DNA from 2 places in the Pseudonocardia yunnanensis genome. Region 2 is predicted to be linked to the other one. Evidence: predicted binding sites of a transcription regulator. Region 2 holds the regulator's gene; the other holds the start of a gene.
The links. Region 2 encodes HspR, which represses chaperone genes until heat shock. Its sites were predicted from a motif close to ANNTTGAGTNNNNNNNACTCAANNT; they were not measured.
Positions count from the first base shown of each region.

Region 1: the regulator HspR is predicted to act here: its motif matches at 13,575-13,599, upstream of lon (endopeptidase La).

Region 1 covers NZ_BAAAUS010000023.1:223,719-239,465, forward strand. The annotation lists gene ABD743_RS20835 (propionyl-CoA synthetase) at 1-395, opposite strand, end outside; gene ABD743_RS20840 (GDSL-type esterase/lipase family protein) at 828-2,156, shown strand; gene ABD743_RS20845 (hypothetical protein) at 2,153-2,557, opposite strand; gene ABD743_RS20850 (heavy-metal-associated domain-containing protein) at 2,645-2,866, opposite strand; gene ABD743_RS20855 (hypothetical protein) at 3,233-3,469, shown strand; tRNA gene ABD743_RS20860 (tRNA-Glu) at 3,616-3,688, shown strand; tRNA gene ABD743_RS20865 (tRNA-Asp) at 3,726-3,799, shown strand; tRNA gene ABD743_RS20870 (tRNA-Phe) at 3,827-3,900, shown strand; gene ABD743_RS20875 (sensor domain-containing diguanylate cyclase) at 4,186-5,535, shown strand; gene mftR (mycofactocin system transcriptional regulator) at 5,638-6,258, shown strand; gene ABD743_RS20885 (acyl-CoA desaturase) at 6,280-7,209, opposite strand; gene ABD743_RS20890 (cold-shock protein) at 7,509-7,712, shown strand; gene ABD743_RS20895 (NAD-dependent epimerase/dehydratase family protein) at 7,795-8,703, opposite strand; gene ABD743_RS20900 (bifunctional DNA primase/polymerase) at 8,979-9,497, shown strand; gene ABD743_RS20905 (DUF445 domain-containing protein) at 9,866-11,080, shown strand; gene ABD743_RS20910 (helix-turn-helix domain-containing protein) at 11,407-11,757, shown strand; gene ABD743_RS20915 (hypothetical protein) at 11,779-12,534, shown strand; gene ABD743_RS20920 (DUF2516 family protein) at 12,647-12,949, shown strand; gene ABD743_RS20925 (YbaK/EbsC family protein) at 12,946-13,497, shown strand; gene lon (endopeptidase La) at 13,671-15,747, shown strand, end outside.
Region 2 covers NZ_BAAAUS010000006.1:280,558-296,304, reverse strand. The annotation lists gene ABD743_RS07615 (ATP-binding protein) at 1-2,886, shown strand, start outside; gene ABD743_RS07610 (hypothetical protein) at 2,886-4,805, shown strand; gene ABD743_RS07605 (hypothetical protein) at 4,795-5,415, shown strand; gene ABD743_RS07600 (C40 family peptidase) at 5,432-6,424, shown strand; gene ABD743_RS07595 (hypothetical protein) at 6,462-6,890, shown strand; gene dnaK (molecular chaperone DnaK) at 7,058-8,917, shown strand; gene grpE (nucleotide exchange factor GrpE) at 8,914-9,588, shown strand; gene ABD743_RS07580 (DnaJ C-terminal domain-containing protein) at 9,608-10,813, shown strand; gene ABD743_RS07575 (heat shock protein transcriptional repressor HspR) at 10,810-11,268, shown strand; gene ABD743_RS07570 (globin domain-containing protein) at 11,346-12,518, opposite strand; gene ABD743_RS07565 (tetratricopeptide repeat protein) at 12,750-13,772, opposite strand; gene ABD743_RS07560 (AAA family ATPase) at 13,769-15,037, opposite strand; gene clpB (ATP-dependent chaperone ClpB) at 15,163-15,747, shown strand, end outside.

The DNA.
Region 1 (15,747 bases), on a different contig from region 2:
CGGGCGCACGCCAGCATGGCCACGGCGGCCTCGGGCACCATCGGCATGTAGATCACCACGCGGTCCCCGCGCCCGACACCGAGGCCCGCGAGCACCCCGGCGAAGCGTGCGACCTCGTCGCGAAGCTGCTCGTAGGTGTAGGTGCGCGTCGTGCCTGTGACGGGGGAGTCGTAGATCAGCGCAGGCTGCGCGCCGCGCCCGGCCTCCACGTGCCGGTCGAGCGCGTTGTGGCACACATTGAGCTCCCCGTCGGGGAACCATCGGTAGAACGGCGGCCGCGAGTCGTCGAGCGCTCGCGTCGGCGGTTTGTGCCAGTCGATCGCCTGCGCCGCCCGGAGCCAGAACGCCTCCGGGTCGTCGGTGCTGGCGCGGAAGATGTCTTCGTACTCGCCCACGACTGGCCTCCTTGCGCTGCGGCCCCGAGTCGGTCACGGGCCCGAATCCCGGCGGCCCGGGCCCGGGGGCCGGTCGTGACAGTAAGCGCTGACGGGTGACGTCCGCAGGCCCACTCCGCCACGTGCTCGATCTCCACCTGTTCGGGTGGAGAGGCACGCGTCTTTCCCCGGTCGTGTCTGCCGGCTGCGGACGGATCCGGGCAGCAATCGACGCTACGTGCAGTCACCACCCGATCGGCCGACTCCCGGAAGGGGCACGCGCTCGTTCCACTCCGTGTGACGGGTCGCTTACTACCCGTTCGTGCGGCGCGTCCTGTAGCGAAACGGCGGGGGCGGGAGATGAAGATTCTGCGAGGGGTTCGGCGGACGTCGGGGCGTCATGCCGCACCGTCGGTTCCGTTTCGTGCTGCAGGTGGACGGGGGAGCAGGCCGATGAGGTTCGGACGCCGCTTGCTCGCCCTTCGCGGGCCGGGTCCGCGCTGGAATCGTCACGCTCCGTCCGGCCTCGCGATCGCCGTGGCCGTTGTCCTGGCCGTCGGGCTCACCGTGGGCACCACAGGGGCGGGAGGAGCCGCCGCGGACGTCCGGCCACTCCGGCCGCAGGACGCCTGCTCGTCGCCGGCCTGGGTCACCGCCTGGCAGACGGCAGCGCAGCCCGCGCCCGGCAACCCCGGCCTCGCCGGCACCACCCTGCGCATGATCGTGCGCCCGCAGATCACCGGGTCCGAGGCCCGCATCCGGCTCTCCAACGCCTACGGCGCCGTGCCGCTGACCGTCGGCGCGGTGTCGGCGGCCCGCTCCGACGGACGGGCGGGGCTGCTGCCGGGCAGCGTCGAGCCCGTGGAGTTCGGCGGGAAGACGTCGGTCGTGATCCCGCCCGGTGCCGAGGTGGAGAGCGACCAGGTGCCGCTCGAGGTCGAGGCCGGCGAACCCCTGGCCGTCAGCATGTTCCTGCCCGCCGCCCCGCCCGTCATGACACAGCACTCGGTGGCGCTGCAGACGTCCTACATCTCCCGCAAGGGCGACTGGACGTTCGGCGACGCATCCGCGTTTCCCACGCGCATCCTCTCGTGGCTGGTGCTCACCGGCGTGGACGTGCTGGCACCCCGCCCGGTCAACGCGGTGGTCACGATGGGCGACTCGATCACCGACGGCGTGGGCAGCGCCCCCGACCTCGACGAGCGCTGGCCCGACGCCCTGTCGGCCGGCCTCGCCACCGCGGGCGGCACCAACGTCATGTCCGTGCTCAACGCCGGAATCGCACGCAACCGGCTCCTCAACGACGACACCGTCGGCGGCGGGGACTCTCCGCTCACCCGGTTCGAACGGGACGTCGAGGGCGCTACCGGCGCCACCGACGTCGTCCTGCACATCGGCACCAACGACGTGGCGGCCCGCCGCCCCGCCGCCGAGATCATCGAGGGCCTGCAGAAGTTCGCCGAGCGCGCGAGGGACGCAGGCAAGCGGGTGTACCTCACGACGATCACCCCGTCCGGCGCCGGTGCCCACGGCACCGCTTCCGCCGTCGCGAACCGCGCTGCCGTCAACGCATGGGTGCGGGTGCACGGGCGGGAGTACGCCGACGGCGTGTTCGACTTCGCTGCCACGGTGGCCGATCCGGCGCGCCCCACCCGCCTCGCCCCCGAGTTCGACGCCGGGGACGGTCTGCATCTCTCGCCTGCGGGCTACCGCGCGCTGGCGGGATCGGTGGACCGGGACCTGCTCACCGGCAGCCCCTGCCTCACCCCGAAGCGCTCTTAGCGCAGCCCGAACCAGCCCCGCCCGCGCCGCGGGCGCTCCTCGCCGCCGTCCTCGTCCGCGTCGGTCACGACAGGGAGCGGCCCTGTGGCCGTGTCCTCCCGGTTGAGCCGCTCGATCACCCAGTCCACGGCCAAGGCGCCGGGCGAGACGCCACGGTCCGCGGCGATGCGTCTCAACTGCTCGATCCGCAACGCGGGCAGCCGGAGCTGGAAGACCTGAGCGGACCCGAAGCGGCCGGTCAGCTCGGTGGGACCCTGGCCGTCGCCCGAGAGCGCGGCGAGGTACGAGCTGAGCTCGCCGTCCTCGACGACGGGATCATCCGGCTGTTTCGCGGCCGGGTTTCTCCCGGTGGGAGCCGGGGCGCGATGGCGCGAGCGGGAGCGATCGCGGGGCGGAGGCATGCGCGGAGCCTACGACCGGGCGCCGCTCGGATATCGCCGAGCACGCGCTACGGCGAGCGGAACAGCTCCGTTCATGGCCGGCCCGGCTCAGTCGACGAGGTCGTAGCCGGCCTCGGTGACGGCCACCGCGATCTCGTGGCGGGCGACCTCGCGGTCCGCCAGCACCGTGACGGCCCCGCTCTCCAGGCTGACCTCCACGGCGTCGACACCGTGGATCTCGCTGATCTCCTCCGTGACGGACATCACGCAGTGCTGGCAAGTCATCCCGGCGACGGTGACCTGGGTGCGGAACGGTGCCTCGACGGACATGCAGGGCCTCCTCGGATGTGGGTCGAATGGTTGCAGAACCGGCATCCGGTCCCCGTCCGGCCCACGCCGCTCACGATTCCGGTGGTGACAATACGGCCAGGGGTAAGGAAGCGTCGCGACTCTCGCCACTCTCCCGTGTTCGCTCCGTCACTGCCGAGTCCGATCTTCCTCCGCTAAGAGGGGGTGCGTGGCGGAAGGGCGGTAGGTAACGTGCCGGTCACGGCCACGGGGGTGGCTACGGGGCGTTCCGGCTCGGGGTGGGGTACCCGCGCCGGGAAAGGCGACCGAGGTCTGCGGACGGCGCTGTCCGCGGTTGCGCGCCCCCGATCGGTCGAGGCCTGGTGGCGACCGCACGGGGAGGCGTCGATGAGTGGTATCGGAAGTGCACGGCGGGAGATCGGTGAGGAACGGATGGCGCCAGGGGGCGCCATCCCGAGTCAGCGCACGGCTGCGGACGCCTATCGCGTCTCCGACGACCAGCTCCACCGCGCGAGGCTGGTCGTCGCGCGCAACTCCGCCGACTCCGACGACCTCCGGCAGTTGCTCGACATGCTCGGGTTGATCTCGGCCAACCCCGACCAGCCACCGCCCGTCACCCGCTGATGGCCCGCCGGCTCGGCCGTGACCTGCGGTCGAGCCGGTCCGGCTCGGTAGGTACCCCCGGGTGTCGGGCCCCTCAGGCCCTGTCATATGCTTATGCGGCTCCCAACGGACAGCCGTTGCGGGCGGGGACTGCCCTGGTGGTCCAAGCCCCCATCGTCTAGCGGCCTAGGACTCCGCCCTTTCAAGGCGGCAGCGCGGGTTCGAATCCCGTTGGGGGTACGTTTCACCGGCACGACCGTACGATGCAGTACAGCAAGGCCCAGTGGCGCAGTTGGTTAGCGCGTCGCCCTGTCACGGCGAAGGTCGCGGGTTCGAGTCCCGTCTGGGTCGCTCCACCTTCCGGCACACCGCCGGTTCGGCCAGGTAGCTCAGTTGGTACGAGCGACCGCCTGAAAAGCGGTAGGTCGGCGGTTCGACCCCGCCCCTGGCCACAACTTCTGCAGCGCTCGGCATCACGAGCTTTCCTGCTCCGTGGCGGTACGCCAGGTATCCTGGCCTGGCCATGTCGCGTTCGGCCTGCGGGAAAGGCTGGAAGCGCGGCCCCCTGGATGTATGTGCGGCGTGTGCCGCTGCCCGCCTCGCTGCGGCAGCTCACCGCTCGGCGGGTGGATCAGTCCGCCCGAGCCGCTGACGTAGGGTTGTCATCCGGCTACCATCCGTCGGGGGATGGGGGGCATGCGAACGTGACGACAGCCCGCTCGAAAGGGTTCTCGGGAATGCGACTGCCACGGCGCGGCCCTGCGGGCCTCACCCGTTGGGGCGTGTGGTCGCTACCCGCACCGGTACTCACCGTGATCCTGCTCGTCGAGCTGGTGGCTGTCGGCACACTCGCCGTGAGCCTGCGCCACGGCATCGGCCATCTACCGCACTCGTGGGCGCCCATCCTGGCCGTGCTGATCGCGGCCGGCATCGTCAGCACCGAGGCCTCGCTGGGCGTCGAGCGTGTCAGACGCCAGTCCGACGAGGGGCCGCACATCGACCTGAGCTCGGTCTGGACGTTCGCGGCTGCCGCGCTGCTTCCGGCGCCGATGGCCGTGGCCGTGGCGCTCGTGCTCTGCCTGCACATCTACGCGCGCGTGTGGCGCCGCTCGGGTGTGCCACCTCACCGGGCCCTGTTCAGCACGGCCACCGTCGTGCTCGCCGTGCAGGCCGCCGCGGCCGTGATGGCTCTGAGCGAGCCCGCTGTTCTCTTCCGCACTCTCTGGGGCCTGCTGACGGTGCTGCTCGCCCTGGTGGTGTACGCAGCGGTCAACATGACCCTGGTGGTCGCGGTGATCGTGTTGTGCGGCCCGAACCGCCGCTTCTCCACGTTCGTGCAGACGCTCTGTCACGGTGACGACGCCGTTCTGGAGTTCGCCACGCTCTCCATGGGGGCGCTCGCCGCGTGCGCGATGGCGTCCTTCGGACCTGGGTACGCGGTACTGGTGCTTCCCCCGCTGATCGTGCTCCACCGCACCGTCCTCGTGCGCCAGCTCGAGGAGGCCGCCAGCACCGACGGCAAGACGGGGCTGCTCAACGCCGCCGCGTGGCACGACCAGGCCAGCCGGGCGCTGCGCCGCATCGAGCGCTCGGGCGGGCACGCCACCGTGCTCGTGCTGGACCTCGACCACTTCAAGCACGTCAACGACCGGTACGGACACCTCGTGGGCGACCAGGTGCTGGCCACCGTCGCGGCGGCGGTGCGCAGCGAGGTGCGCGACGACGACATCGTCGGGCGTTTCGGGGGCGAGGAGTTCGTCGTCCTCCTGCCCGGTCTCGACGGTGAGGACGGTCACCCCGGGGCGGAGGCGGTGGCGGAGCGCATCCGCCGGAGGATCAGGGCGCTGCGGGTCGACGTCGCCGACCCGGTGGGGCAGGCGGTGATCGACCACCTCAGCGTCTCCATCGGGGGCGCGATGATGCCGGTCGACGGCAATGAGCTGGGACGGCTGCTCGAGGTGGCCGATGCCGCGATGTACTGCGCGAAGCACGCCGGTCGCAACACCGTGCGGATGGGGCTCTCCGCCGTGCCGAGCGCACCGGGAGGGGCTCGCGCCGCGAGGCCCTCGCCGTATCGCCGCGCCTGACAACCGGGGTTTGCGGCGGCGCGGCCCGGTGTCCATCAGCCCGCCGTGGGACGATCAGGCGGTTTGTGGCCGCCAGTGCTCGCGCCCGCCGAGGAATTCGACATGTCCGCACGCCCGATCGATGACACGGCTCCGGCCCGCAGAGCCGGCCGCCGTCCCGTCACCACGCGGTCCGAGATCGAACACATTGCTCTGGAGCTGTTCAGCGAACGCGGCTTCGACACCACCACCGTGGACGACATCGCCAATGCGGCGGGCATCGGACGGCGCACCGTCTTCCGCTACTACCGCTCGAAGAACGACATTCCATGGGGTGCGTTCGACGAGGAGCTCGACCGGATGCGCCGGACCTTCGCCGCGCTTCCCGCGGACCTGCCGATAATGGCGGGAGTCCGGCGCGCTGTCCTCGACTTCAACGAGGTTCATCCGCAGGAGCAACCGTGGCATCGGCGGCGGTTGCGACTGATCCTCGACACACCTGCGCTCCAGGCCCATTCGACATTGCGCTACGCGAAATGGCGTCGGGTGGTGGCGGAGTACGCCGCGTCACGACTCGGCCTGTCGCCCGACGATCTCGTGCCACAGACGATCGGGCACGCCAGTCTGGGCGTGGCGCTGGCCGCTTACGAGCGCTGGCTCACGGAGGGCGGCGACCTGCACGAGCTGCTCGACGTGGTCTTCCGCGCGCTGGAGAGCGGCCTGGTGCCGGAGCCGGCCCGATAGCGGCGCCGGCTCCGGGTGAGCTCACCGCGAGAGCCGCTCCAGCCTGCGAGCCGTGGGCCAGCGCACGGAGTGGGCCCAGCCGAGCTTCTCGAAGATCCGGATGACGCCGGCGGAGATGTCCACCTGTCCACGCTTCACCCCGTGCCGCGCGCAGGTCGGGTCGGCGTGGTGCAGGTTGTGCCACGACTCGCCGAAGGAGAGCACGGCGAGCCACCACACGTTCCCGGAGCGGTCGCGTGCGGCGAACGGGCGGTCGCCCACCATGTGGCAGATCGAGTTGATGGACCAGGTGACGTGGTGCAGCACCGCCACCCGGACGAGGCCGGCCCAGAAGAAAGCGGTCAAGGCGCCCCACCACGACCAGCTGACCAGACCGCCGATGAGGGCGGGCAGGCCGAGGCTCGCCAGCGTCAGCAGGATGAAGCACCTGTCGACCGCCGCGATGTCACGGTCGGCCAGCAGGTCGGGCGCGAAGCGGCGTGCGTTGGTGCGGTCGCGGCCCAGCAGCCAGCCCATGTGGGCGTGCCAGAAGCCGCGGACCAGGGCCGCCGGACCGGTGCCGAACAGCCAGGGCGAGTGAGGGTCGCCGTCCTTGTCGGAGAAGGCGTGGTGGCGCCGATGGTCGGCCACCCAGCCGACGACGCTGCCCTGGAACGCGATGCTCCCCGCCACGGCGAGAGCGACCCGCAACGGCCGCTTCGCCTTGAACGAGCCGTGCGTGAAGTAGCGATGGAAGCCGACAGTGACGCCCAGCCCGCTCAGGACGTAGAAGGCCACGGCGAGGCCGACGTCGAGCCAGCTGAGTCCCCACCCCCAGGCCAGCGGTACCGCGGCGGCCACCGCCAGCAGCGGTATCACCATGAACGCGATGACGAGGGCCTGCTCGGTGTCGGACTTGCGGCCCTCGATGAGGGCGGCGGCCGGCGGGCGTTCCTGCAGGACAGGGGGCATGTGGATCCTTCGCTTCGTCGCAGGGAGCTGAACAAAGGTCACGGTACGGCAACGGGCGGCTTTCGCTTTGGCCATGCGAACCAACCATCGGTCGAATCGAGTTACACGGGCTCACAGGCCCCCGTGATAGGTTCTGCCGCGGTTGCAGTCGTGTCTTCCTCGATCGTTGTGAAGCGTCCGTGGAGAGTGACGGTGGGCTTCACAGGCGATGCAGAGGTTCCAAGCGTTCGTCGGTGTTCCCGTGCAGCCCCCGGTCGGCACAGTGCCGGCAGGGTCCGCTTCACGTATGGAGAACAGGTATGCCGCAGGGCACCGTCAAGTGGTTCAACGCCGAGAAGGGCTTCGGCTTCATCGCGACCGACGACAACGGCCCGGACGTCTTCGTCCACTACTCGGCCATTCAGTCGGACGGCTTCCGCACCCTGGAGGAGAACCAGCGCGTCTCGTTCGAGGCGAGCCAGGGCGCCAAGGGCCCGCAGGCCGACACGGTCCGCCCCATCTGAGAGAGCTTCTCTCGGATCGCAGCTTCGATGCCGGCGCCCTTCATGGGCGCCGGCATCGGCGTCTCGGCGCCAGGCCGACCGGTCAGCTGCCCCCGGCCCATGCCGCCGTGCGGGCCACACCCTCGTCCACGCCGACCGGTGAGAAGCCCAGCGCCCGCGCGCCCGCGTCGTTCACCCGCACCGGCGGCAGGTGCCCGTAGACCTCGGAGCGGCGGGCGTAGGTGTCGGCGTCCTCCCCGAGCGATGAGCCCGGTGGCAGCGTGCGCACCCGCACGCCACCCACGTGGTCGGCGAAGGTGTGCAGAACGCGGCCGAACGTGGCGACCTCGCCGCTCAGCACGTACCGCCGGCCCGGCTCCCCACGCTCCAGCGCGAGCAGGTGCCCGGCTGCCGCGTCCTCTGCGAGGACCCATCCCACGGCGGCGTCCACCACGGCCGGCGCCTCACCACGCGCGGCCGCGATGAACAGACCGTTGTAGGACAACGGCCCCCGTGGGCTCGGGCCGTAGATACTCACCGGGTTGACGATGACCGCGCCCATACCGCCTGCGGCGGCCGTCAGCACAAGCTCCTCGGCAGCGGCCTTGCTCACGGAGTACGGATCGGTGAGGGCGTGCGCCCCCGTCGGGGACTCGGCCACCAGCCCCGAGGAGTCGATCACCGCCGCACTGCTGCTGGTGTAGACGAAGCGCGCCACCCCCGCATCCGCCGCCGCGGCCAGCACCGAGCGCGTGCCCTCGACGTTGGCCCTGCGGGTCGCCTCGGCCGAGCTCTCCACGGAGCCCGCGAGGTGGAGCACCGCGTGGCAGCCGTGCACGGCCCGGCGCACCGCATCGGTGTCGGCCAGATCGCCCACCACGACGTTCACGCCCTCAGGCAGCAGCTCAGCCGCCTTCGCCCGGTCTCGCGCGAGTACACGGACGTCGTGCCCCTCCCGCACGGCCAGCTCGACCAGCGCGCTCCCCAGATAGCCCGTCCCACCGGTGATCATCAGCACCGGAGCATCGTTTCAGCCGCTGGCCGACGATAACCGGCGACAAGTGACATACCTCCACACGGAGCAGCCGTCGATCCTCCGACGCCTACCGGTCGCCCGCCGTTCACGGAGGCCGAACGGACTACGCGCGGAGGCGCCCCCGCTCGTCTCGGAGTCGGGCTCGGTCGCCGCTATGAGCTCTGAAACGCGTGTCGGAACCGTCATGCTCAGTGTTGAGCCTCACAGAGACATGCCAACAGGGCGTGCTCGCGAAACATCGGAGGTCAAGGATGCCGGGCTGGGACAGCTACCGCGCGGTGTACGGCGCGGAGCTGCGCGCGGCGGCGCTGGAGTTCGTCGACCACGGGTGGCCCGTGGTGGAGGAGTCAGCCACGTCGCTCCTATTGATCACCGGCTCGGCCCTCGATGTCCTCGAGGTACCGGCGGCCTGTGGGCGCCAGGTCTGCGCACAGCTGCGCGCCGCAGGAGCGGTCGTGCCGGTCGCGGCCACGCCCACCGGGTCGTGGTGGTTCCCGGTCGCTACCGGGGGCGCGCTCACGGAGGAGCTGAGGGAGACCGCTGGCGTCGCCCTTCACACCGACGGTGCCCCGGTGCTGGCTCCGCCGTCCCAGGTGCCCGACGGCTGGGTGCACTGGCGGGTCGCGCCCGCGCTCACCGGCTACCGGGTGCCGTCGCCAGACCTGATCGTGCATGCCGCCGCCGACGCCGTTCGGTGGCGGGCCGACCGTGAGTTGCACCCGGGCGCCCAGCGGCCCGCCGGTGCGATGGCGGTCGGACTGCGGTTCTGACGGACCGCGCAGCCGGCACCCGGCTCACCTCCCGCTGACGCAGCTCGTCGCGCTGCGCCGGGAGGATCCGGACTCGCCGGTGGTGTGGCGCCCGAGGGCTACTCCCAGGGGGGAGATCCCTTGCTGTGCGGCCGCACCACGAACGTGGCCGGGGTCGGTGGAACACCATCGACCCCGGCCAGACCCAGTTCCGGACAACGGGACTGCGGTCGGGCAGGCAGTATGGGTTCGTGCAGATCTCGGAGAGCCCCGGATCGGAAGCGCCGGAGGCGAAGCGCCCCGCGGGCTCGTTCCCGCGACCTGTCGTCGAGGTCGGCCTGGGTTTCGGCCGGATCGACGCCGCCACCCGCGTGCGTGACCTGCGGCGGATGAAGCGCTTCGCCACTGGGCTGCTGCTGCTCGCCACGGTCATCTTCCTGGTGTCCCGTTGGTGGGAGGTCAACGACGGCCCGGCGTGGATCGGGTACATCCGCGCCACGGCCGAGGCGGGGATGGTGGGCGCGCTGGCCGACTGGTTCGCCGTCACCGCGCTCTTCCGGCGCCCGCTCGGGCTGCCGATCCCGCACACCGCGATCATCCCGACGAAAAAGGACATGATCGGCGACAGCCTCGGCGACTTCGTCGGGGAGAACTTCCTGGCCGAGGACGTGGTGCGCGACAAGCTCGCCCGCGTCCAGGTGTCGCAGCGGGTGGGGGCGTGGATCGGCCAGGAGGCCAACGCCTCCCGCATCACCGCCGAGCTCGCCACGGCCGCCCGCGGCGTCGTCACCGTGCTGCGCGACGAGGACGTGCAGGAGGTGATCGAGCAGATCCTCGTGCCGAAGCTCCTGGAGCGCCCGATCGGGCCGCCGCTCGGCACGGTGCTGGAGGGCGTGCTGGCCGACGGGTCGCACCTGCGCCTGGTCGACCTGGTGTGCGACCGCGCATACGACTGGGTCACGGCCAACCACGACATGGTCCTGCGGGTCGTGCACGAGAGGGCGCCGTCGTGGTCGCCCAGGTTCGTCGACGACCTCATCGCCGACCGGGTCTACCTCGAGGTGCAGAACTTCGCGTGGAACGTGAAGACCGACCCCGAGCACCCGCTGCGCAAGGCGGTCGACCGGTTCCTCGTCGAGTTCGCCACCGACCTGCAGCGCGACCCGGAGACCATCGAGCGCGCTGAGCGGATCAAGTTCCAGATCGTCGGGCACCCGGACGTGCAGAAGTTCATCGGCCAGGCCTGGAGCACCGTCAAGGGCATGATCCTCGACGCCGCCGCCGACCCGTCGAGCGCGCTGCGCAACCGGGTACGCGACGGGTTCATCGCACTCGGCACCCGCCTCAGCAACGACACGGAGCTCCGCGACAAGGTCGACGGCTGGCTGGCCGACGCGGCCGGCTACGTCGTACGGCACTACCGGGCGGAGATCACCACGCTGATCACCGACACCGTCGAGCGCTGGGACGCGGAGGAGACCTCACGCAAGGTGGAGCTGCAGGTGGGACGTGACCTGCAGTTCATCCGCATCAACGGCACGGTCGTCGGCGCGCTCGCCGGGCTCGTCATCTACACGGTCGGTCAGCTGGCGTTCGGCTCGTAGCGCCGGTGGCTCTCCGCGACTGTGCGACAGCGCACGGTGGCCTCCCGTCTCGCCGGTGCAGTCTTTAGCAAGCACACCTAACTCGACCCGTGGCGAGTCCTTGCTGCTCGAACCGGTGACGAAGGCCACGCATCGTGCAAGCTCTGTGCTTGCAACAGCTAGCGTTCGTGGGTAAAGTCGGCGGCGCGAACGGGAGGTGATCGGACGTGCCAGTACCGAGGGCCCCGAAACAGGACGGGCCCGGGGAGCGCGTCGGACACGCGGTCGAGCATGTCGGCCAGGTCGTCGAACAGGCGGGCCAGGCCGTCGGCCAGGCCGTCGACGACATCGGCGGCTACATCCGCAGCCAGCGGGAGAGTGCGCAGGTGTCGCTGCGCCAGCTGGCTCGCACTGCCGGCGTCAGCAATCCCTATCTCAGTCAGATCGAGCGGGGGCTGCGCAAGCCGTCGGCCGAGATCCTGCAGCAGATCGCGAAGGGGCTGCGTATCTCCGCGGAGGCCCTGTACGTGAAGGCCGGGATTCTCGACGAAAGGCCGGCGAGCGACGTCACCGACGCCGTGCTCGCTGATCCGACCCTGACGGAGCGCCAGAAGCAGGTGCTCCTCGAGATCTACCAGTCCTTCCGGCAGGAGGGTGGCAAGCACGTCGCCCCCGGCCACACCACCGAATCATCCTGACGAGGAGTGATCATCATGCCCGTGTCACTACCTACCGCCGCGGACGTCCGCAAGGCCCGTGAGCAGGCCGCCAAGAACGCCGCCGAGCGTGCCGAGGTCGCCCGCACCCCGTTGTTCGCCGTCCTGGGCGCAGGGGAGATCGCCGTCTCCGCCGTGTCCAAGGCCGCCGAGATCGCCCGTGCCCGCGCCGCCGTGGCCCGCACGCGTGCCTCGGCCCAGGCCGAGGACGTGCAGCACCGCGTCGCCGAGCTGCCGCAGCGCCTGTCATCCGAGGAGCTGCGCAAGACCGTGGCGGAGCTGCGCGCGCAGGCCGAGCAGGCCTACGCCGGCTTCGCGGAGCGCGGTGAGAAGACCTGGGGACGTATCCGCAAGCAGCCCCAGGTGGAGCAGGCACTCGCGACGTTCGGCTCCTACACGGAGAAGCTCGACGCGCGTGTCGACGGCCTGGTCGACGACGCCCACGATGCCGCCACCAAGGCCCTGGCCACGGTGACCACCCAGACCCGGTCCACCGGCGAGCGGGTGGCCCGTGCCAGCAAGCTCATCGGCGGGCGCACCGCCGACAAGGTCGCCGACGTGAGTGGTGACGCGTCGAAGGCCGTGGCCAAGGCCGGTGCCGAGACGGCCGGCGCGATCAACGAGGCCGGCGACGAGCTGGCCCACGACGCCCGCAGTGCCACCCGCAGGGCCGCCAACCGCACGGCCCCCAAGGATGCCACTCGCCGCCCGGCCACCCGCCGGACCGGCACGACGAACGGCACGGGTCCGAAGAGCTGACCTGGCCTGCCGCGTGCGCACCCGGTCATTCGACACAGCGCCCCTGAGGATCTCCTGCTCCTCAGGGGCGCTGTGTCGTGGTCGTCCAGGGTAGGCTGCCCGTGTGAGCCTGCTGTACGACCTCGATGACTGGGTGCTGTGGGCGCTGTGGCTGCTGGCCATCCCCGTGGGTGCCTATGCCTTCATTCACGCCCTGATGCAGCGTGCCGACGCGTTCACCGCGGCCGACAAGCTCACGAAGCCGGCCTGGCTCGGCATCACCGGTGCCAGTGTGCTGGTGCTGGTCGTGTTCCAGGGAGGTCCGCGCAGTAGCGGCACCCTGTTCTGGTTGGCGGCTCTGGTAGCCGTGCTCGTCTACATCGTCGACGTCAAGCCCGCGGTGGTGGGCGTGCAGGGCGGCGGTAATCGCTGGTGAGTGACTGGTCCGTCCTCGGCTCGCTGGAGGCGGTCCCCGCGCTCGACCGTCCCGATCTGTTGGGTGAGCCCGTCGCTCACGCCCTCAAGCTGCTAGATCCTGCCGACGCTGCGCTGGTCGGCGTCGCGGAGATCGACCCGGGGCTGGCCGACACAGCGGCGTTCTGCGAGGCCTACGGCTCCCCGCTCGACGGCTCGGCCAACTGCGTGGTCGTGGCCGGTCGGCGCGGCGAGGAGACCCGCTACGCGGCCTGCCTGGTGCTCGCCACCACTCGTGCCGACGTCAACGGGCTGGTCCGCAAGCGGCTGAACGCGCGCAAGGCCTCCTTCGCGCCGATGGACGACGCCGTCGCGCGCAGCGGCATGGAGTACGGCGGGATCACCCCGATCGGCCTGCCCGAAGACTGGCCGGTGCTCGTCGACGCTGCGGTGGCGGCAGCACCCGCCGTCGTGATCGGGAGCGGCGTGCGGCACTCGAAGCTCGCCCTGCCCGGGGAGTTGGCGGCTCGGCTGCGCGGCGCGGAAGTGGTCGACGGCCTGGGCCGGTAGGCCCGGCTCCACGACCAGGCCTTCCGTCGGAAGAGCTCTGGCCACGGTTTCCGTTCATCAGGTGTGGACCGTCAACAGAGTAGAGCCGGAGCGGCTCAAGCTTCCTGTGTTCGCTGCTGGCGGACTTACTTGAGAGCTGGAATTCGTTCAACGGTGTAAGCGTTGACTGGGGCATGACAGAGACGCTGAAGCTGCCGGTGCTTCCGCTCGCCGACTCGGTGGTGCTGCCCGGCATGGTGGTTCCTGTCCGGCTCGACGAGCCGGATGTGCAGGCAGCGGTCGATGCAGCGAACAGCGTCGATCGCAAGGTCCTGATCGTTCCGCGCCTCGACGGCAAGTACGCCGCAGTGGGCACGATCGCCGTCCTCGAGCAGGTCGGCAGGCTCCCCAGTGGAGAGCGCGCGGCCGTGGTGCGCGGTGAGGGCCGCGCGCAGATCGGGTCCGGTGTCACCGGCCCCGGTGCCGCCCTGTGGGTGGAGGCGACTCCCATCCCCGACCCGCCCGTCACGGGCAAGGCGACCGAGCTCGCCAAGGAGTACAAGGCCCTCGTCATCGGGATCCTGCAGCAGCGGGGTGCCTGGCAGGTCATCGACTCGGTGCAGCAGATCACCGACCCCGGCCAGCTCGCCGACACGGCAGGCTGGGCGTCCTACCTCGACCTGGACCACAAGTCCCAGCTGCTCGCCGAGACCGATCCGGTCAAGCGGCTGGAACTGCTGATCGAGTGGACGCGCGAGCACGTCGCCGAGCAGGAGGTCTCCGAGAAGATCGCCAACGACGTCCGCGAGGGCATGGAGAAGACCCAGCGCGAGTTCCTGCTGCGCCAGCAGCTGGCCGCGATCCGCAAGGAGCTGGGTGAGGACGAGCCCGAGGGCGCCGACGACTACCGCACACGGGTCGAGAACGCCGACCTGCCGGAGCACGTGCGCAAGGCCGCGCTCACCGAGGTGGGCAAGCTGGAGCGTGCGTCGGACCAGAGCCCGGAATCGGGCTGGATCCGTACCTGGCTGGACACCGTCCTCGACATCCCGTGGACGACGACCACCGAGGACACCGACGACCTCGTGGCCGCCAGGGCGATCCTCGACGCCGACCACGCGGGCCTCGACGACGTCAAGGAGCGGCTGATCGAGTTCCTGGCCGTCCGGGCTCGGCGCAACCGCCGTGGCCTCGACAAGGTCGGCGGACGTGGGTCGGGTGCCGTTCTGTCGCTGGTCGGCCCGCCCGGCGTCGGTAAGACGTCGCTGGGTGAGTCGGTCGCGCGGGCCCTGGGCCGCAAGTTCGTCCGCGTCGCCCTGGGTGGTGTGCGGGACGAGGCCGAGATCCGCGGGCACCGGCGCACCTACGTCGGCGCGCTGCCCGGCCGGATCGTGCGGGCCATCCGCGAGGCGGGCTCGATGAACCCGGTCGTGCTGCTCGACGAGATCGACAAGGTCGGCAGCGACTTCCGGGGTGACCCGACCGCGGCGCTGCTCGAGGTGCTCGACCCTGCGCAGAACCACACGTTCCGCGACCACTACCTCGAGGTCGACCTCGACCTGTCGGACGTGCTGTTCCTCGCCACGGCCAACGTGTACGAGGCCATCCCCGGCCCGCTGGCCGACCGGATGGAGATCGTGACGCTCGACGGCTACACCGAGGCGGAGAAGGTCGCCATCGCGCGCGACCACCTGCTGCCGCGGCAGGTCGAGAAGGCGGGCCTGGAGCCGTCCGACGTCGAGTTCTCCGAGGTCGCACTCGGCATGATCGCCGCCGAGTACACGCGCGAGGCGGGTGTGCGGCAGCTGGAGCGTGGCCTGGCGAAGGTCCTGCGGAAGGTCGCCGTGCAGGTCGACTCGTCGGACGTCGAGCGTCCGGTGCACATCGACGCCGACGCTCTGGTGGGCTACCTGGGGCGGCCGAAGTTCACGCCGGAGACGGCGGAGCGGACGTCCGTGCCTGGTGTCGCCACCGGGCTCGCGGTCACCGGCGCCGGCGGGGACGTGCTGTTCATCGAGGCCACCTCGATGGAGGGCGAGCCTGGTCTGACCCTGACCGGCCAGCTGGGTGACGTCATGAAGGAGTCGGTGTCGATCGCGCTGAGCTACCTGCGCTCCCGCGGCCTGGCCGGCGACCTGGCGTCGCGCAAGCTGCACGTCCACGTGCCGGCGGGCGCCGTGCCGAAGGACGGGCCGAGCGCCGGCATCACGATGACCACGGCTCTCGCGTCGCTCGCCAGCGGGCGACCGGTGAAGTCGAACGTCGGGATGA
Region 2 (15,747 bases):
GGACACCTGACGCGCACCGGCACCCAGGTGATGGCCTGGTACCGGCTCTCGGCCCAGGCCTGGAGTTTCCGCAGCGACTCCCAGCGCGAGGTGCTGATCCGGCAGATCGCTGCGCAGCTCGGGGAGCTACAGGGCCGCTGGCTGCACCTGCGCGTCACCACACGGCCCTACCCCGTGCACATGTGGGCGGAGTCGTTCGACCACAACGCGATGGGCCGCCTGCCCGACGTCGCCGGTGCCCTGGGCTGGGACGGGTTCCTCGAGGGTGAACAGCGGCACCTCATGGGACTGTCGATGTCGGACAAGGAGGTCTTCCTCGGCATCGAGGTCTCCGGACGAGGGATGCTCGATCGCTGGGTGGAGCGCGCCGCGCCGGTGCTGGGCAAGGTCGCGCCCGCCGCGGTGCGTGCCGAGCTCGCCGCGCTGGCCACCGAGGTCGGCCACCTCGACTCGCTCGTGGCGGGAAGCGGGCTGGACGCCGTGCCTGCCTCGGCCGACGACATCGCGTGGCTCATGCATCGCTCGTGTTCGCTGGGTCTGCCCGCTCCGCGCACCCTCTCGGTGGTGCCCGGCGGTGTCACGCGCTGGGAGACCGAGGACCTCGCCGCGTTCACCGACGGCGTCGAGATGTACCAGGAGCCCTACGCGCCCACGGTCCGGGTGATCGGCCGGCTACGCACGCAGACCGTCTCCCGCAACGTCGCGGTGCTGTCGCTCGGGTTGATGGAGGGGCTGCGCATCCCCGAGGTCGACGACCCGTGGATGCAGCATTCCGACCGGCTCCCGTTCCCGGTGGACTGGTCGGCGCGGATCTACGTCCGGCGCCCCGAGGAGGTGGCCGGCGAGCTGCAGCGTCAGATGGGCAAGGTCCGCAGCCAGATCCGGCACTACACACACGACCACGACCTCGATCCGCCGATGTCGCTGGCCCGCCAGGCCGACCGCGTGCTGGAGGTCGAGGACGAGCTGACCACCGGGCTCACCCAGCTCAACACCCGCCTCTACGGCTGGTGGCGGATCGCCGTGGCGGGCAAGGACGAGGCGGAGGCGGTGAGCCGGGCGCAGCAGGTGCTCGACGTCTACCGGCCGAAGGTGCAGATCGAGCACCCGGAGGCGCAGTACCGCTTCGCCCGCGAGTTCATCCCCGGCGAGCCGCTCGCGTCCACCGCCTACCGGCGGCGCGGTTCGGTCACGTGGGCGGCGTCCGCCGTTCCCGCGGCCACCGCGTCGGTCGGCGACCGGCGCGGCATCATGATCGGCGAGACCTGCACGGCCACCCGGCGTCCGGTGGCGTGGGATCCCTGGCTCGCGCAGGAGGTGCGCCGGGCCTCGGGCCTCACCGCCGTGGTCGGCGGGCTGGGATCGGGCAAGTCCTTCCTCACCGGACTGATCGTCTACAAGACACTGCGGTCCGGTGCACGGTGGACGGTGCTCGACCCGTCGGGCCCGCTCGCCGAGCTCACCCGGCTACCCGAGCTCGCCCCGTTCTCCCGGCACATCAACCTGCTCCGCGCCGACCCCGGCATTCTCAACCCGTACCGGGTGGTCGCCGAACCACGCGCCGACCACTTCGCCGACGAGGAGGACCCCGAGCGGGCGTGGCGCCGTGAGCGCTCCCTCGCCGCGGCCACGAGGCGACGGCTCGTCCTGGACGTGCTCACAGGGCTGCTGCCCTACGACGTGGCGCGGATTCCACACACCCGCATCGTGCTGCTCCGCGCGGTGCGGGAGGTCGGTGGCGCCACCGACCGGCACCCGGGCCAGGTGATCGACACGCTGCGCAGGCACGCGCGCGAGGGCGAGGAGCACGCCGGGGTGGTGGCCGACTTCCTGGAGGAGCGCCGCGAGCTTCCCCAGGCGGCGCTGCTGTTCCCCGACACCTCCCGCGACGACCCGTGGCAGGCCGAGCGGGACTACCGCCTCACCGTCCTCACCATGCAGGGGATGACGCTGCCCCGGCCGGGCAGTCCACGGGAGGAGTGGACCGACGGTGAGTCCCTCGCCGTCGAGCTGCTCAACCTGGCGTCCTGGCTCACCCAGCGCACGATCTACGACGCCGACCGCAACCTCCGCAAGGGAGTGGCGCTCGACGAGACCCACTTCCTGTCCCAGGTGCCCACGGGCAAGGTGCTCATCGACCGGCTCGCCCGCGACTCCCGGAAGTTCAACGTCCGCGCGTTGTTCGCCTCCCAGCTCGCCGGCGACCTTCTGCGGGTGTCCGGGTTCGCCTCGCTCGTCAACGCCGTGTTCGTCGGGCGTACCGACGACGAGGAGGCACAGGGCGAGGCATTGCGCCTGCTGAAGGTGCCCACGGGCGTGGGGTACGAGCAGATGCTCGGCACGCTGTCGCCCCGGCCCCGCCACGACGACCGGCCCGACGACACGCCGCGCCAGTTCATCTTCGCCGACGGGCACGGTGGCGTGGAGAAGATCCGGATCGACCTCGAGGCACCGCACCTCGAACACGTCCGTGAGGCTCTCGACACCAACCCCGACGCCAGCAGGGTGAACACCCGAGCCGTGTCGGGCCGCACCGCCGCCGCGGTCCGCGCTCCCGACGAGCCCGCTCCCCGCGGCCCCGCCGTGCCGTCCCACATGCTCCGCTCCGCTCCCGGGCGCGAACGTGACCACGTGATGCTCGGCGACGACCTCGATGACGAGTTCGCCGACATCGACGATCCTGACGACCTGCTCACGGTGAACCGGCCGGACACCGGCTCCACTCGTGGTGCGGTCAACGAACTCCTCGACGACGAGGAACTCGATCTTCTCGGCGACGCCGACAGCGGCGGCGACGACCGACGCCCCACCGACGACAACGGCGGCGGACATTCCGCGAGCCAGGGCCAGGAGCGTGTCCGGGCGGTCGGGGAGGCCCGTCGGTGATGCCCGGGGGGCCTCCACCGGTCGCAGCCTGGCTGCCGGTGGCGCTGGTGCTGGGCGCAGCCGTTCTGGTCGACCTTCGACGCCGGCGCCGTCGCAGGCGTGGTGACGTCCGGCCGCGTCGCCGGGTGGCCCTCGGGATCGTCGTCGGTCTCGTCGCGGGCTCGGTGCTGATCGGGTCGCCTGCCTTCGCGCAGTCGCTGGACTGCAAGGAGTCGCCCGAGCCGGACCGCCCTGGCACCGGACTGGTCGGTTCGCTCGATCCGCCGACCTACGGGGTGGGTGAGCCCGGCAGCGTCTACGACGAGGTCGGGTACGCCGGCCTCGTCTGGCACAACTACGACCTCGGCTGCGCAGGCGCGGTCGTCAACCCGGCCACCAGCACCGACACCTGGCTGGGCAACCAGACCTTCAACGTCGCGAAGTTCCTCGTCGCCGGGGTCAACTGGGCCCACTATCTGATCGCCGACGGCGGAGAGGTGCTCGCCCCGCTCGACCAGCTGATCAGCGATGGCACCCGTGCGATGTACCAAGCCGTGTTCACCACGTTCATCGGCCCGGTGCTGCTGATCCTCGCGGTGCTGCTGCTCGTGCTCGCGCTGCGCGGGGACCTCGCAAGGCAGACGCAGCGCGCCGGGTTCGCGGCGCTCGCCCTCCTCATCGGCTCGGCGGCGTACCTCGCTCCGGTCGACTGGGCGAAGGCGGCCGACCCCCTGCTGCTCAACGGGGTCACCGACATGCAGCAGGGCTTCCTCGGCCAGGTCGGGCTCGGCGATCGGGACACCCTGCCGACCGTGCTGGTCGACCAGGTGATCTACCAGAACTGGCTGCGCGGCGAGTTCGGCTCCCCCGAGGTGCCGCAGGCGAAGGAGCTGGGGCGCGACCTGCTGCGCGCGCAGACGTTCACGAAGCCCGAGGTCGCCGAAGGCCGCGACACGGTGCAGCTCGCCGAGCAGAAGAAGGCCGACTTCGCCGCGCTCGCAGGTCGCATGGGCGACCGGTACTCCTATTTCCAGGGCACGTCCGGGAGCCGCATCGGGGCCGGGCTCCTGGCGGTGGTGCAGGCGCTGTGCATCGCGCTGTTCCAGCTGCTGTCCAAGGTGCTCGTGCTGGTCGCGATGCTGTTGCTGCGGCTTCTGGTGATGACCGCGCCCGCGGTCGCCGTGGTGGCCGTGCTCAAGCCCGACATCCTCCCGGCGGTGCTGCGCGTCGCAGGCGCGGCGATCGTCAACACCCTGGTCGTGGGGGCGCTGGCCGGGCTCCACGCGCTGCTGGTGGTGTCGCTGTTCCGTCCCGGCAGCGGCGTCGATCTCTGGCTCGGGCTGCTCGTCACGGGCGTGGTCACGGTGGTCCTCTGGGCCGTGGCCCGGCCGTTCCGGCGGCTCGTGTCGATGGTGTCGCTCACCCGCGACCAGTTCGGCGGGATCGTGCCGGGGGCGGGCTCCGGGCCGATGTCCCGGGTCTGGCTGCGCATGCGCGGCGGCCCCACCGAGGACCGGCAGTCCCGGTGGTGGAACGAGCGACGCGATGCGGCGTCGGCCTACCCGTATCCCGACGGCGGGCGGCCGGAGGCCGAGCCGGGCATCCGGATCCCCACCCAGCAGGGCGCCCGGCCGGCGCGCAGGCGAGCGGAGTCCGACGCGCCGCCTGCTCCCCTGCTCGTTCCGGCGGCCCGTCGCCCGGCACTCCCCGCCGGGCCCAGCGGTGCGCGCGCCGGTGGGTCGAGGCCGAGCTGGGCCGATCCCGGTGAGGTCGACGACCGCGTGATCTACCGCCGCCCGGACTCCGTGCCGCTGCGCCCGGGCGGAGCGCGTCCGGTGCAGGCCGAACTGGTCGACGGCGTCCCGGTGTACCGCATCTACCGGCCGCGTTCGGCGCCGGCGGCCTACAGCCCGAGCGGCGGGACCAGCCGTGCCGATTAGGTCGCCGCGCGGACGGGCTGCTGCCTACCGCGGGATCTGGCAGTGGCCACTTCAGTCCCCGGCCCGGCTCGTGATCACGGTGATCGTGGTCGTCGCGGTGGCAGGCGGGGTCAGCTTCGGTGTCACCTCGCTGGCCGGCCGCTCGCCCGAGCGAGGCCTGCTCACCGGCCCGGAGTCCCCTTCGAACCCGGCTTCCTCGGCGCCACGGCTCCCGGGATCGCCTGCCGTCCCGCTGACGCCGGCCCCGACGGCGCTACCGCCCGTGCCGGAACTCGAGCCGAAGAACCTGCCGCTGTCGCAAGCCCCGGCGGCCGCCCTCTCGGTGGCGGCCCGCTGGTCCGCCGCGTGGGTGCGGCCACCGGCCGGCACCACCGCCGACGAGTGGCTCGACGGGCTGCGGTCCACCACGACCGACGAGTACCTCGGGGTGCTCAGCGGCGTCGACCCCGGCAACATCCCGGCCACCCGGGTCACGGGGGAGCCGCGCGCGGTGCGGGTCTCCCCGCGTTCGGTGCAGGTCGAGGTGCCCACGGACGCGCTCACGCTGCTCGTCCTCGTGGTCGACACCGACACCGAGGGCTGGCGGGTCGCCGGCTACGACCGGACCTGAGGGCCGTGGACCGGCGATGAACCTGCTCCGGCCGCTGCGGCTCCTCATCCCGTTCGTCGCGATTGCGGCCGCACTGGGGTTGTTCCTCGGAGTCGGGTTCGTCCTGTTCAGCACGGGGAGCGGGGCCGGCCGCTCGCAGTCGTACGGGCCCTGTGACGCCGGGCTCGCCGGGGGCAGCTCCGGAATCCGGGCGAGCAACCTGAGCGACGAGCAGCGGCGCAACGCCGCGATCATCATCCAGACCGCCCGGAACATGGGTGCCCCGCCGCGGGCCTGGCTCGTCGCGCTCGCCACGGCGATGCAGGAGTCCACCCTGCGCAACATCAACTACGGCGACCGGGACTCGCTCGGACTCTTCCAGCAGCGGCCCTCGCAGGGGTGGGGAGCGCCGAGCCAGATCACCGACCCCGTCTACAGCACCACGATCTTCATCCAGCGCCTCCTCGCCGTGCCCGGATGGGCCGACATGCCGGTGACGGTGGCGGCGCAGATCGTGCAGCGCTCGGCCTTCCCCGACGCGTACGCCAAGTGGGAGGGCCTGGCCTCCGATCTCGTCCAGCAGCTTGCTGACGTGAGCGATCCGGCCGGGTGCGGGCAGACGGCGATGCTCCCCCAGGGAGCTGCCGGGGCGGCGATCGCCTTCGCCCTCGACGAGGTCGGGAAGCCCTACGTGTGGGGCGCCACCGGGCCGAACACGTACGACTGCTCCGGCCTGATGTTGCGCGCCTTCCAGTCGGCCGGGATCAACCTCCCGAGGGTGTCGCGTCAGCAGTTCTACGCGGGCGGCCACGTCCCCGTCTCGCAGGCACAGCCGGGGGATCTGCTCTTCTACGCCACCGATCCGTCCGATCCGTCCACCATCCACCACGTGATGCTGTACATGGGCAACGGACAGATGGTGGAGGCGCCGTACACCGGGCAATCAGTGCGGGTGCAGCCCGTGCCGTGGAACTATTCGGAGCTCGTGCCGCTGGCAACTCGCCCGGGTACATCACCGAACCGCGCTTAGGGTCCTGACCGGCGTCCGCGTAAGAGCAGGAGTAGCAATGCCACCCGAACCCTCCGTCCCGGCATCCACGACCCCGCTGCAGGATTACCTCGATCGGCCTGCCCGTGGCGCCAACGACGACTACCTGGTGGTGCCGCGTTCGCTCGCCCAGTCGATGCCGTTGCGGTGGCAGCAGGTGTTCGTGGGGCTGCTCGCCGACCTGCACGACGCCTACGGGGACCTGCCATGGCCCGACTACCTCGTCGTGGCGAGCCGCTGGGAGCTGCTGGTCGACCTGGACGAGGAGCAGCTCGCGGCCGCGGGCTACGTGGCCGACCTCGGCCCGGACGGGGAGCTGGAGTACCGCGACAGCGCAGACCAGGTGGTGCCCGACCCGGAGAACCACCGCGTGCTCGCACCGGTCACCGATCCGCTGCCCCCGGCCTCCGCAGGCCGGATCGAACCGCGCCCTGCCGAGGCCCTGTAGGAGCTGCCGGTCGCCTCCGCGCGACGGAGCGGGAACACCCGCGCCGGGAACCGCGTTGGACGGAACGAGCAAGTTGAGCGGGACCGACTCAAGGGCGCATCGCAGGCCCGGTCGGTACCGTGGAAGACTTGAGCGAACCGAACTCAAGCTACTCGGAGGCAATCACCATGGCTCGTGCGGTCGGCATCGACCTCGGGACCACCAACTCCGTCGTCGCCGTCCTCGAAGGTGGCGAGCCGACGGTCATCGCCAACTCGGAGGGCGCCCGGACCACTCCGTCCGTGGTCGCTTTCGCCCGCAACGGCGAGGTGCTCGTCGGGCAGTCGGCGAAGAACCAGGCCGTGACGAACGTCGACCGGACGATCCGGTCGGTCAAGCGTCACATCGGCACCAACTGGACCACGCCGGACATCGACGGCAAGAAGTACTCCGCGCAGGAGATCAGCGCGCGCGTGCTGCAGAAGCTCAAGCGCGACGCCGAGTCGTACCTGGGCGAGACGATCACCGACGCGGTCATCACCGTCCCCGCCTACTTCGAGGACGCCCAGCGCCAGGCCACCAAGGAGGCCGGCCAGATCGCGGGCCTCAACGTCCTGCGGATCGTCAACGAGCCCACCGCTGCCGCTCTGGCATATGGGCTCGACAAGGGCGAGAAGGAGCAGACCATCCTGGTCTTCGACCTCGGTGGCGGCACGTTCGACGTCTCGCTGCTGGAGATCGGCGAGGGCGTCGTCGAGGTGAAGGCCACCAACGGCGACAACCACCTCGGTGGTGACGACTGGGACGAGCGGATCATCACCTGGCTCGTCGACAAGTTCAAGAACAGCCAGGGCATCGACCTGACCAAGGACAAGATGGCGATGCAGCGGCTGCGTGAGGCCGCTGAGAAGGCCAAGATCGAGCTGTCGAGCCAGTCGACGGCCACGATCAACCTGCCCTACATCACGGTCGACGCCGACAAGAACCCGCTGTTCCTCGACGAGACGCTGTCGCGGGCCGAGTTCCAGCGCATCACCTCCGACCTGCTCGACCGCACCCGTGCGCCGTTCAACCAGGTCGTGAAGGACGCCGGCATCTCCGTCGGCGACATCGACCACGTCGTGCTCGTGGGTGGTTCCACCCGCATGCCGGCCGTCACCGAGCTGGTGAAGGAGCTCACCGGCGGCAAGGAGCCCAACAAGGGCGTCAACCCGGACGAGGTCGTCGCCGTCGGCGCCGCCCTGCAGGCCGGTGTGCTGCGCGGTGAGGTCAAGGACGTCCTGCTGCTCGACGTCACCCCGCTGTCCCTGGGCATCGAGACCAAGGGTGGCGTGATGACCAAGCTCATCGAGCGCAACACCACGATCCCCACCAAGCGGTCGGAGATCTTCACGACGGCCGACGACAACCAGCCGTCCGTGCAGATCCAGGTGTTCCAGGGCGAGCGCGAGATCGCGTCCTACAACAAGAAGCTCGGCATGTTCGAGCTGACCGGCCTGCCGCCGGCCCCGCGTGGCGTGCCGCAGATCGAGGTCTCCTTCGACATCGACGCCAACGGCATCGTCAACGTGTCCGCGAAGGACCTGGGCACCGGCAAGAGCCAGGCCATGACGATCACCGGCGGGTCCGCCCTGGGCAAGGACGAGATCGACCGGATGATGCGTGAGGCCGAGCAGCACGCCGAGGAGGACAAGAAGCGCCGCGAGGAGGCCGAGGTCCGCAACCAGGCCGAGTCGCTCGTCTACCAGACGGAGAAGTTCGTCAAGGAGAACGAGGAGAAGCTCCCGAGCGACGTCAAGGACAGCGTCAACGCTGCTCTCGGTGAGGCGCAGGCCGCGCTGAAGGGCACCGACACCGACGCGATCAAGTCGTCGATGGAGAAGCTCGCCACCGAGTCCCAGAAGATGGGTGCCGCGCTGTATCAGCAGCCGGGTGCCGAGGGTGCCGCCACTCCGGGCGCCGACGGCGGCCAGGCCCAGGGCAGCAGCAGCGCCGACGACGACGTCGTGGACGCCGAGATCGTCGACGAGGACAAGGACAAGAAGTGACCGAACGCGACCACCGCAACGAGCGCAGCGAGAACGGCGCAGAGGGCGAGCGGGTCGTGGTCCGGAACCGGCGCCGGATCGACCCGGTGACCGGTGAGGTGCGCGTCCCGGCCGAGGAGTCGGCCGGGACCGCCCCGGAGGCACCGGCACCGGACACCGCGGCCGACGCCCTCGCGGCTGCGGAGCTCGCCGCCCAGGTCGCCGAGCGCACCGCCGACCTGCAGCGGGTCAGCGCGGAGTACGCCAACTACCGGCGGCGTGTCGACCGCGATCGCGAGAGCGTGCTCGTCGGCGCGCGCGTGCAGTTCGTCTCCGAACTGCTCACCGTGCTCGACGACCTGGACCGCGCCGAAGCGCACGGCGATCTCACCGGCCCGTTCAAGGCCGTTGCCGACAAGCTCGTCGCCGTCGTGCAGAAGCTCGGGCTGGAGCCGTTCGGGCTGGAGGGTGATCCCTTCGACCCGTCGATCCACGAGGCCGTGCAGCACGAGGGCGGTGGGTCCGGCGGACCGACCGTCACGGTGGTCTCGGCGGTTCTCCGCCCCGGCTACCGCATCGCCGACCGCGTACTGCGGCCCGCGATGGTGGCGGTCACCGACCGCCCGGACGACGGCACCACCCAGCCTCCGCTGACCACCACAACTGAACCCGGCCCCGCTGAGGGGCTCTGAAAGACGCGAAGGAGGCGGAGTGACCCAGCGCGACTGGATCGAGAAGGACTTCTACCGCGAGCTGGGCGTCACCTCCGGCGCGTCCGCGGACGACATCAAGAAGGCGTACCGGAAGCTTGCGCGTGAGCTCCACCCGGATGCCAATCCCGGTGACGCCAACGCCGAGGCGCGGTTCAAGACCGTGTCCGAGGCGTACGGGGTGCTGTCCGACGAGAAGAAGCGCCGTGAGTACGACGAGACGCGTGCGCTCTTCGCCGGTGGCGGCGGCTACGGAGCCGGCGGGGGCTTCCCCGGCGGCGGCTTCGGTGGCGGCGCGGCCGGCCAGGGCTTCGATCTGAACGACCTGTTCGGCCGGGCCGGTGCCGGGTCCGCCGGCGCAGGCGGGGCCGGCGGGCTCGGCGACATCCTCGGTGGGATCTTCGGAAACCGCGCCGGGGCCGGCACCACCACGGGCCCTCGGGCGCAGCGTGGTGCCGACGTCGAGAGCGAGCTGCGTATCGACTTCAACGACGCCGTCCGCGGTGCGGAGGTGCAGCTGCGGCTGTCGTCGCCGGGCCGGTGTGAACGGTGCGGTGGCACCGGTGCAAGGCCGGGCAGCACGCCACGGCAGTGCCCCACCTGTGGTGGCGTCGGCCTGGTCAGCCGTAGCCAGGGCGCGTTCGCGTTCTCCGAGCCGTGCCGCGACTGCCGTGGCACTGGTCGGATCATCGACGACCCGTGCCCCGAGTGCGGGGGCGACGGTGTCAGCACCCGCACCCGCCTGCTCACCGTCCGGGTTCCGGCCGGTGTGGCCGACGGGCAGCAGATCCGGCTCAAGGGGCAGGGCGAACCGGGCCGGGGTGGTGCACCTGCCGGTGACCTGTACGTGAAGGTGCACGTCACGCCCCACCGGCTCTTCGGGCGGTCGGAGCGCAACTCCGATGACCTGACGCTGACGGTGCCGGTCACCTACCCCGAGGTGGCGCTCGGCAGCACGCTGACCGTGCCCACGCTCGGCTCCACCGTGTCGCTCAGGATTCCCCCGGGCACCTCGAGCGGGCGCACGTTCCGGGTGCGCGGGCGCGGTGTGAAACGCAAGAGCGGAAAGACCGGTGACCTGCTCGTCACGGTCGAGGTGGCCGTGCCGAAATCGCTCGACGACGGTGCCACCGAGGCGTTGCAGGCCTACGCCGAGGCCACCAAGTCGTTCGACCCGCGCGCCGATCTGCTCGGGAGCGGGTCGTGAGCACCACCCCCGGCGGCCCGGCGCTACCCCCGGGCGCCAACCCGGACAGCCCCATCTTCGTCATCTCGGTGGCGGCGGAGCTGGCCGGGCTGCACGCCCAGACGCTGCGCAGCTACGACCGGCTGGGGCTCGTGAGCCCCGGCCGGTCGGCGGGCGGCGGGCGGCGCTACTCGGTTCGTGACATCGCTCTGCTCCGCGAGGTTCAGCGGCTCTCCCAGGAGGAGGGCGTGAACCTCGCGGGCATCAAGCGGATCATCGAGCTGGAGCAGCTCGTCGACGATCTGCGCTCCCGTCTGGACGAGCTGACACATGAGCTGATGGCCGCCCACGCCGCGGCGGAGCAGGCAGCAGCGAGCGTGCATGCCTCGTACCGACGGGACCTGGTGCCGGTGGACCGCCGCCAGGCCTTGGTGGTGTGGCGGCCGAAACCGCGCCGCGAAGAGAAGCAGAGCTGACCGCACATACCTCTTGACCACCGCACAGACGTCCTGACGTGTGCGCGGTGGCCAAGACGTGTGCGTGGTGGGCCGGATCAGTCCATCGTGAACGGGTCGTACCGGATGCGGTCCAGGGGTGTGCCCGCCACCAGCATCCGGGACACCGTGGCGCGGATCATGGCCGGTGACCCACAGACCAGCACGTCGTGGTCGGCCCACGCTCCGTAGCGCGTGACGACGTCGGCCAGGGTGCCCCGCTCGGCGCCCGAGCCGCCCTCGTCCTTCTCGACGACGGGGATCACGTCGAGCCAGGTGTTGCTGAAGGAGAGCCGTCGCAGGCTGGGGAAGTCGTACAGGTCGTCCCACGTGCGGCCGCCCACGAACACCTGCGTGCGAGGCTGCTCAGGGCGCGTGGACAGGTCCTCGAGCAGGGACTTGATCGGAGCCATGCCGGTGCCGCCCGTGACCATCAGGAGGTCACGTCCGGTGCCGGCTTCGACGTGCATGCGACCCATCGGCGGCCCGATCCGCCAGGTGTCGCCTATCCGGGAGTGGGCGACGATCGCCCGGCTCACCCATCCGCCGTCGACGGCGCGGACGTGGAACTCGAGGGTGCCGTCGGTCCTCGGAGCGTTGGCCGGGGACAGGTAGCGCCACAGGCGTGGCCGTTGGGGCGTCTCCACGCTCAGGTACTGGCCCGCCCGGTACGGGATCGGCTCGCTGGTCTGCAGCGTGATCACGGCGAGGTCCCAGCCGACGCGTCGGTGGTCGACCACCCGCCCGAGCCAGGACGCCGGGCCTCGCTCGGCCTGTGCGGCACTGATCATGGCGTTCGCGACGATTCCGTAGGCCTCGGACCAGGCCTTCTGGACCTCCGGCGTCCAGGCAGCGCCGGCGTGGTGGCTGATGGTGCCGAGCAGCGATGCCCCCACTGCGTCGTAGTGCTGGGCGAGCACCCCGAACTTGCGGTGGTCACGTCCGAGCTGCTCGAGGAAGGGCGTGAGGTCGTCGGGCTGGTCGACCATCTGGACGACGTGCACGAGCGCCCGCAGCAGGCGGCTGCGCTGCACCTCCATGTTGACCGGGAAAAGGTCGCGGGTCTGCGGCGCGATCTGGAACAGCGTGGCGTAGAAGTACCGCCCGAGGTCGTCCATGTGCGGCTCGACCAGCGCGAAGCTGGACCGGATGAGCTCGACCATTCCGGACTGCTCGCTGCGGGGCGCACCGACGCTGGGGAGGTCGGCAGCGAGCAACTGTTCAGCGGTCATGGATGGCCGACTCTTCCTGCTCGATGATCGGGGGGCGAGGGAGGGGGGTCCCTGGCCGAGGCAGCCTAACGCTCCGACAGCGCCTTGGAGACCCTCCGTGCCTGGACCAGATCGTGTGGTGGCCGAAATGCCTCGTCCCCACCGCCGACCGTTCGGCGCACGGTCATTCGGGCCGTGCCACCCGGACGTGCAATGACGCCGAGCGGGCGGGTCCGCCGGTGGTGGCCGGGATCAGCCGTTGCGCAACCGGCGCACCGTTCTCACGACGATCGCCAGGCCGCCCAGCAGACCCAGCACCAGCCACACCAGCGCAGCGAACACCCCGACCCCGGTGATCAGGACCACGGCGAGAAGCAACACGCAGGCAGCGACGGCCGCGTACGTGAGGCGCAGCGGTCCGTCCCCCTGCAGTGCTGCCCGGACCACGGGCCGGGTCTGCTTGGGGAGGTCCCGGACGGTCCACCACGTCAGTCCGCCCGCGATCGCCAAGGTGACGGCCGCGGCGATGCGGCCCGACCACGTCGAGTCGAGGGGATCCTCGCCGCCGGCGGCGATGACCGCCACGGTGGCCAGCCCGAGCAGCATCCGCAGCCTCCAGGACAACTGCCAGAGCACCGCCGTGATGGTCCGCATGACCTTGGGCATCCCGGGCGCGAGCATGCCGGCGTCGATGAGCCCGCGCAGAGCCTGCGCGGGGCGGTGCCGACTGGCGTCGAGTACGGCCAGGTCGTGCCTGGCCACGGCGTGCTGCGGATCGAGCCGGAGCACCTCCTCGTACGCCTGGCGGGCCGTCTCCCGGTCACCGAGGTCGCTGGTGACATCGGCGAGCAGGAAATGCGATGCCGGGGAGTTCGGAGCGAGCTGCACGACCCGCTGGGCCGCCTGTGCCGCCTCGGGCAGCCGCCCGGCCTGCTTCAACACCTCGGCGTACATCGTGGCGCCCGGGGTCTCCTCCGGGGCGAGTGTCACCGCCCGGTACGCGGCCTCGATGGCCTCCTCGTGCCTGCCGAGTCCGGAGAGGAGCGCGGCCCGCACCACGTGGGGCCGATCGAACTCCGGAGCGGCGGCCGCCGCTGCTTCGGCCGCGGCCAGCCCGTCGACGAGCCGCCCGGACTCGTACAGCACGGCCGCCAGCCCCAGGAGCAGCCCGGGATCGTTCGGGGAGGCGGCGAGTGCCTCGCGCGCGGCCCGCTCGGCGTCGTCGAACCGGCCGAGGAGGCGCAGCTGTTCCACGCGGTCGAACGCGGTCGTCACAGCTTCTTGTGCTTTCGTAGGTAGGCCGAGAGGTCGTCGTAGTCGCCGTCGGAGTTGGAGAACGCGACGACGTTGCGGGCCGTGGCGAACCACGCTCCGGTGCTCGGCCGGACCTCCTTCACGGCCGCCTCCAGATCCTTCGTGGTCAGCGCGTGCAGCCGGCCGATCTGCATGGATAGGGCGAGGGCCCGCTCGGCTGCCGTGGTGCAGACGTGCGCGACGTCGGCCCCGGAGAAGTGCTCGGTGAGCCGGACGATCCGGTCGAGGTCGACCTCGGCCACAGGGCGGTCGCGCAGGTGGTAGCGCAGGATCGCGGCGCGTGCAGGCGCGTCCGGCGGCAGGACGAGCACCATGCGGTCGAACCGGCCGGGGCGGCGCAGGGCGCTGTCGATGTCCCACGGGTGGTTGGTCGCACCGAGGGTGAAGACGCCGTCGTTGTTCCCGCCCAGGGAGTCCATCTCGCTCAGCATCTGGTTGACCGTGTTGCGCATGCTGCTGGCGTGGCTGAGTTGCGAGCGCTTCTGGCCGAGGGCGTCGAGCTCGTCGAAGAACAGCACGCAAGGAGCGCGGCGCCGGGCCTCGGCGAAGATCCGGGCCATGTTGCGCTCGCTCTGACCGGTGTACATCTCGAGGACGTCGGAGATGCCGACGGTGAAGAAGTTCGCCCCGAGCTCGCCGGCGACAGCACGGGCGATGAAGGTCTTTCCGCAGCCGGGAGGCCCGTACAGGAGGAGGCCGCCCGTGAGGGTCTTGCCGAAGGCCTTCGCGAGCTCCGGGTTGCGCATGGGTCCGAGGAAGGCGAGCTCCAGGCGCTGCTTGACGTCCTCCATGCCGCCCACGTCGGCCAGCCGGATGCCGGGTTGCTCGATATCCTCGACGACCGGTGACGACTCGCCGTGGGCGAGCACCGGCTCCGGGGTGCCGGCGACCTCCTCCTCGGCGTGCGTCCAGTCGTAGCCCTGCAGCCGGTGCTGCCCCGTTCTGTCGGGGGCCGGTGGCGCCACGGGGGCCGGTTCGGCAGGCGGGGGCGCGGCGGCGACGTCCGGGGTGGGGGGCGCTGTGATCCCGCTGGTCAGTCGTTGCAGGAGGCCCATCGCGTCGGTGTTGGACGCGTCGCGGGCCAGTACCTGGATGCAGTGCTGCAGAGCTTCGGCGCTCCGGCCTCTTTCGGACAGCAGCCCGGCCACATGCAGCCGGAGCGGAACGTCGTCAGGGGCGGAGGTCACCGCAGTGAGCAAGCTGGTCAGGAGCACATCGTCAGACATCGGCCGGAAGTATCGCCGAGGCAGGGGTCCGGCTTTGCCTTGAGCGGAACAGACTCAACTTTCCTTACGTTCTTCCAAGCGACGGGCACGATGGTGCCCAGGCGACGATGCAGGAGGTACAGGGGATGGACTCTTTCAACCCCACCACCAAGGCGCAGCAGGCCATCTCGGCCGCCGTGCAGGCTGCTGCGCTCGCCGGCAACCCCGATGTCGGCCCGACGCACCTGTTGGGAGCTCTGCTCGCCCAGGGTGACGGGATCGCGGTGCCGCTGCTCACGGCGGTGGGTGCTGATCCGGCGGCCGTGCGGGGTGAGCTCGCGCAGCTCGGCAACCGCCTGCCCTCGGCGGCAGGTGCCACGGTGAGCGCCCCGCAGCTGTCCCGCGATGCCATCGCGGCGATCACCGCTGCTCAGCAACTAGCCACGGAGATGGGCGACGAGTACGTCTCCACCGAGCACCTTCTGTTCGGGCTGGCGTCTGCGCCTAGCCAGGTCTCCGACCTGCTGCGCCGTCACGGAGCCACGCCGGAGGCGCTGCGCGAGGCGTTCAGCAAGGTCCGCGGCAGCTCGCGGGTGACGAGCCCCGACCCCGAGGGCACCTACCAGGCCCTGGAGAAGTACGGCGTCGACCTCACCGAGCGGGCCCGCAAGGGCGAGCTGGATCCGGTGATCGGGCGCGACACCGAGATCCGCCGCGTCGTGCAGGTGCTG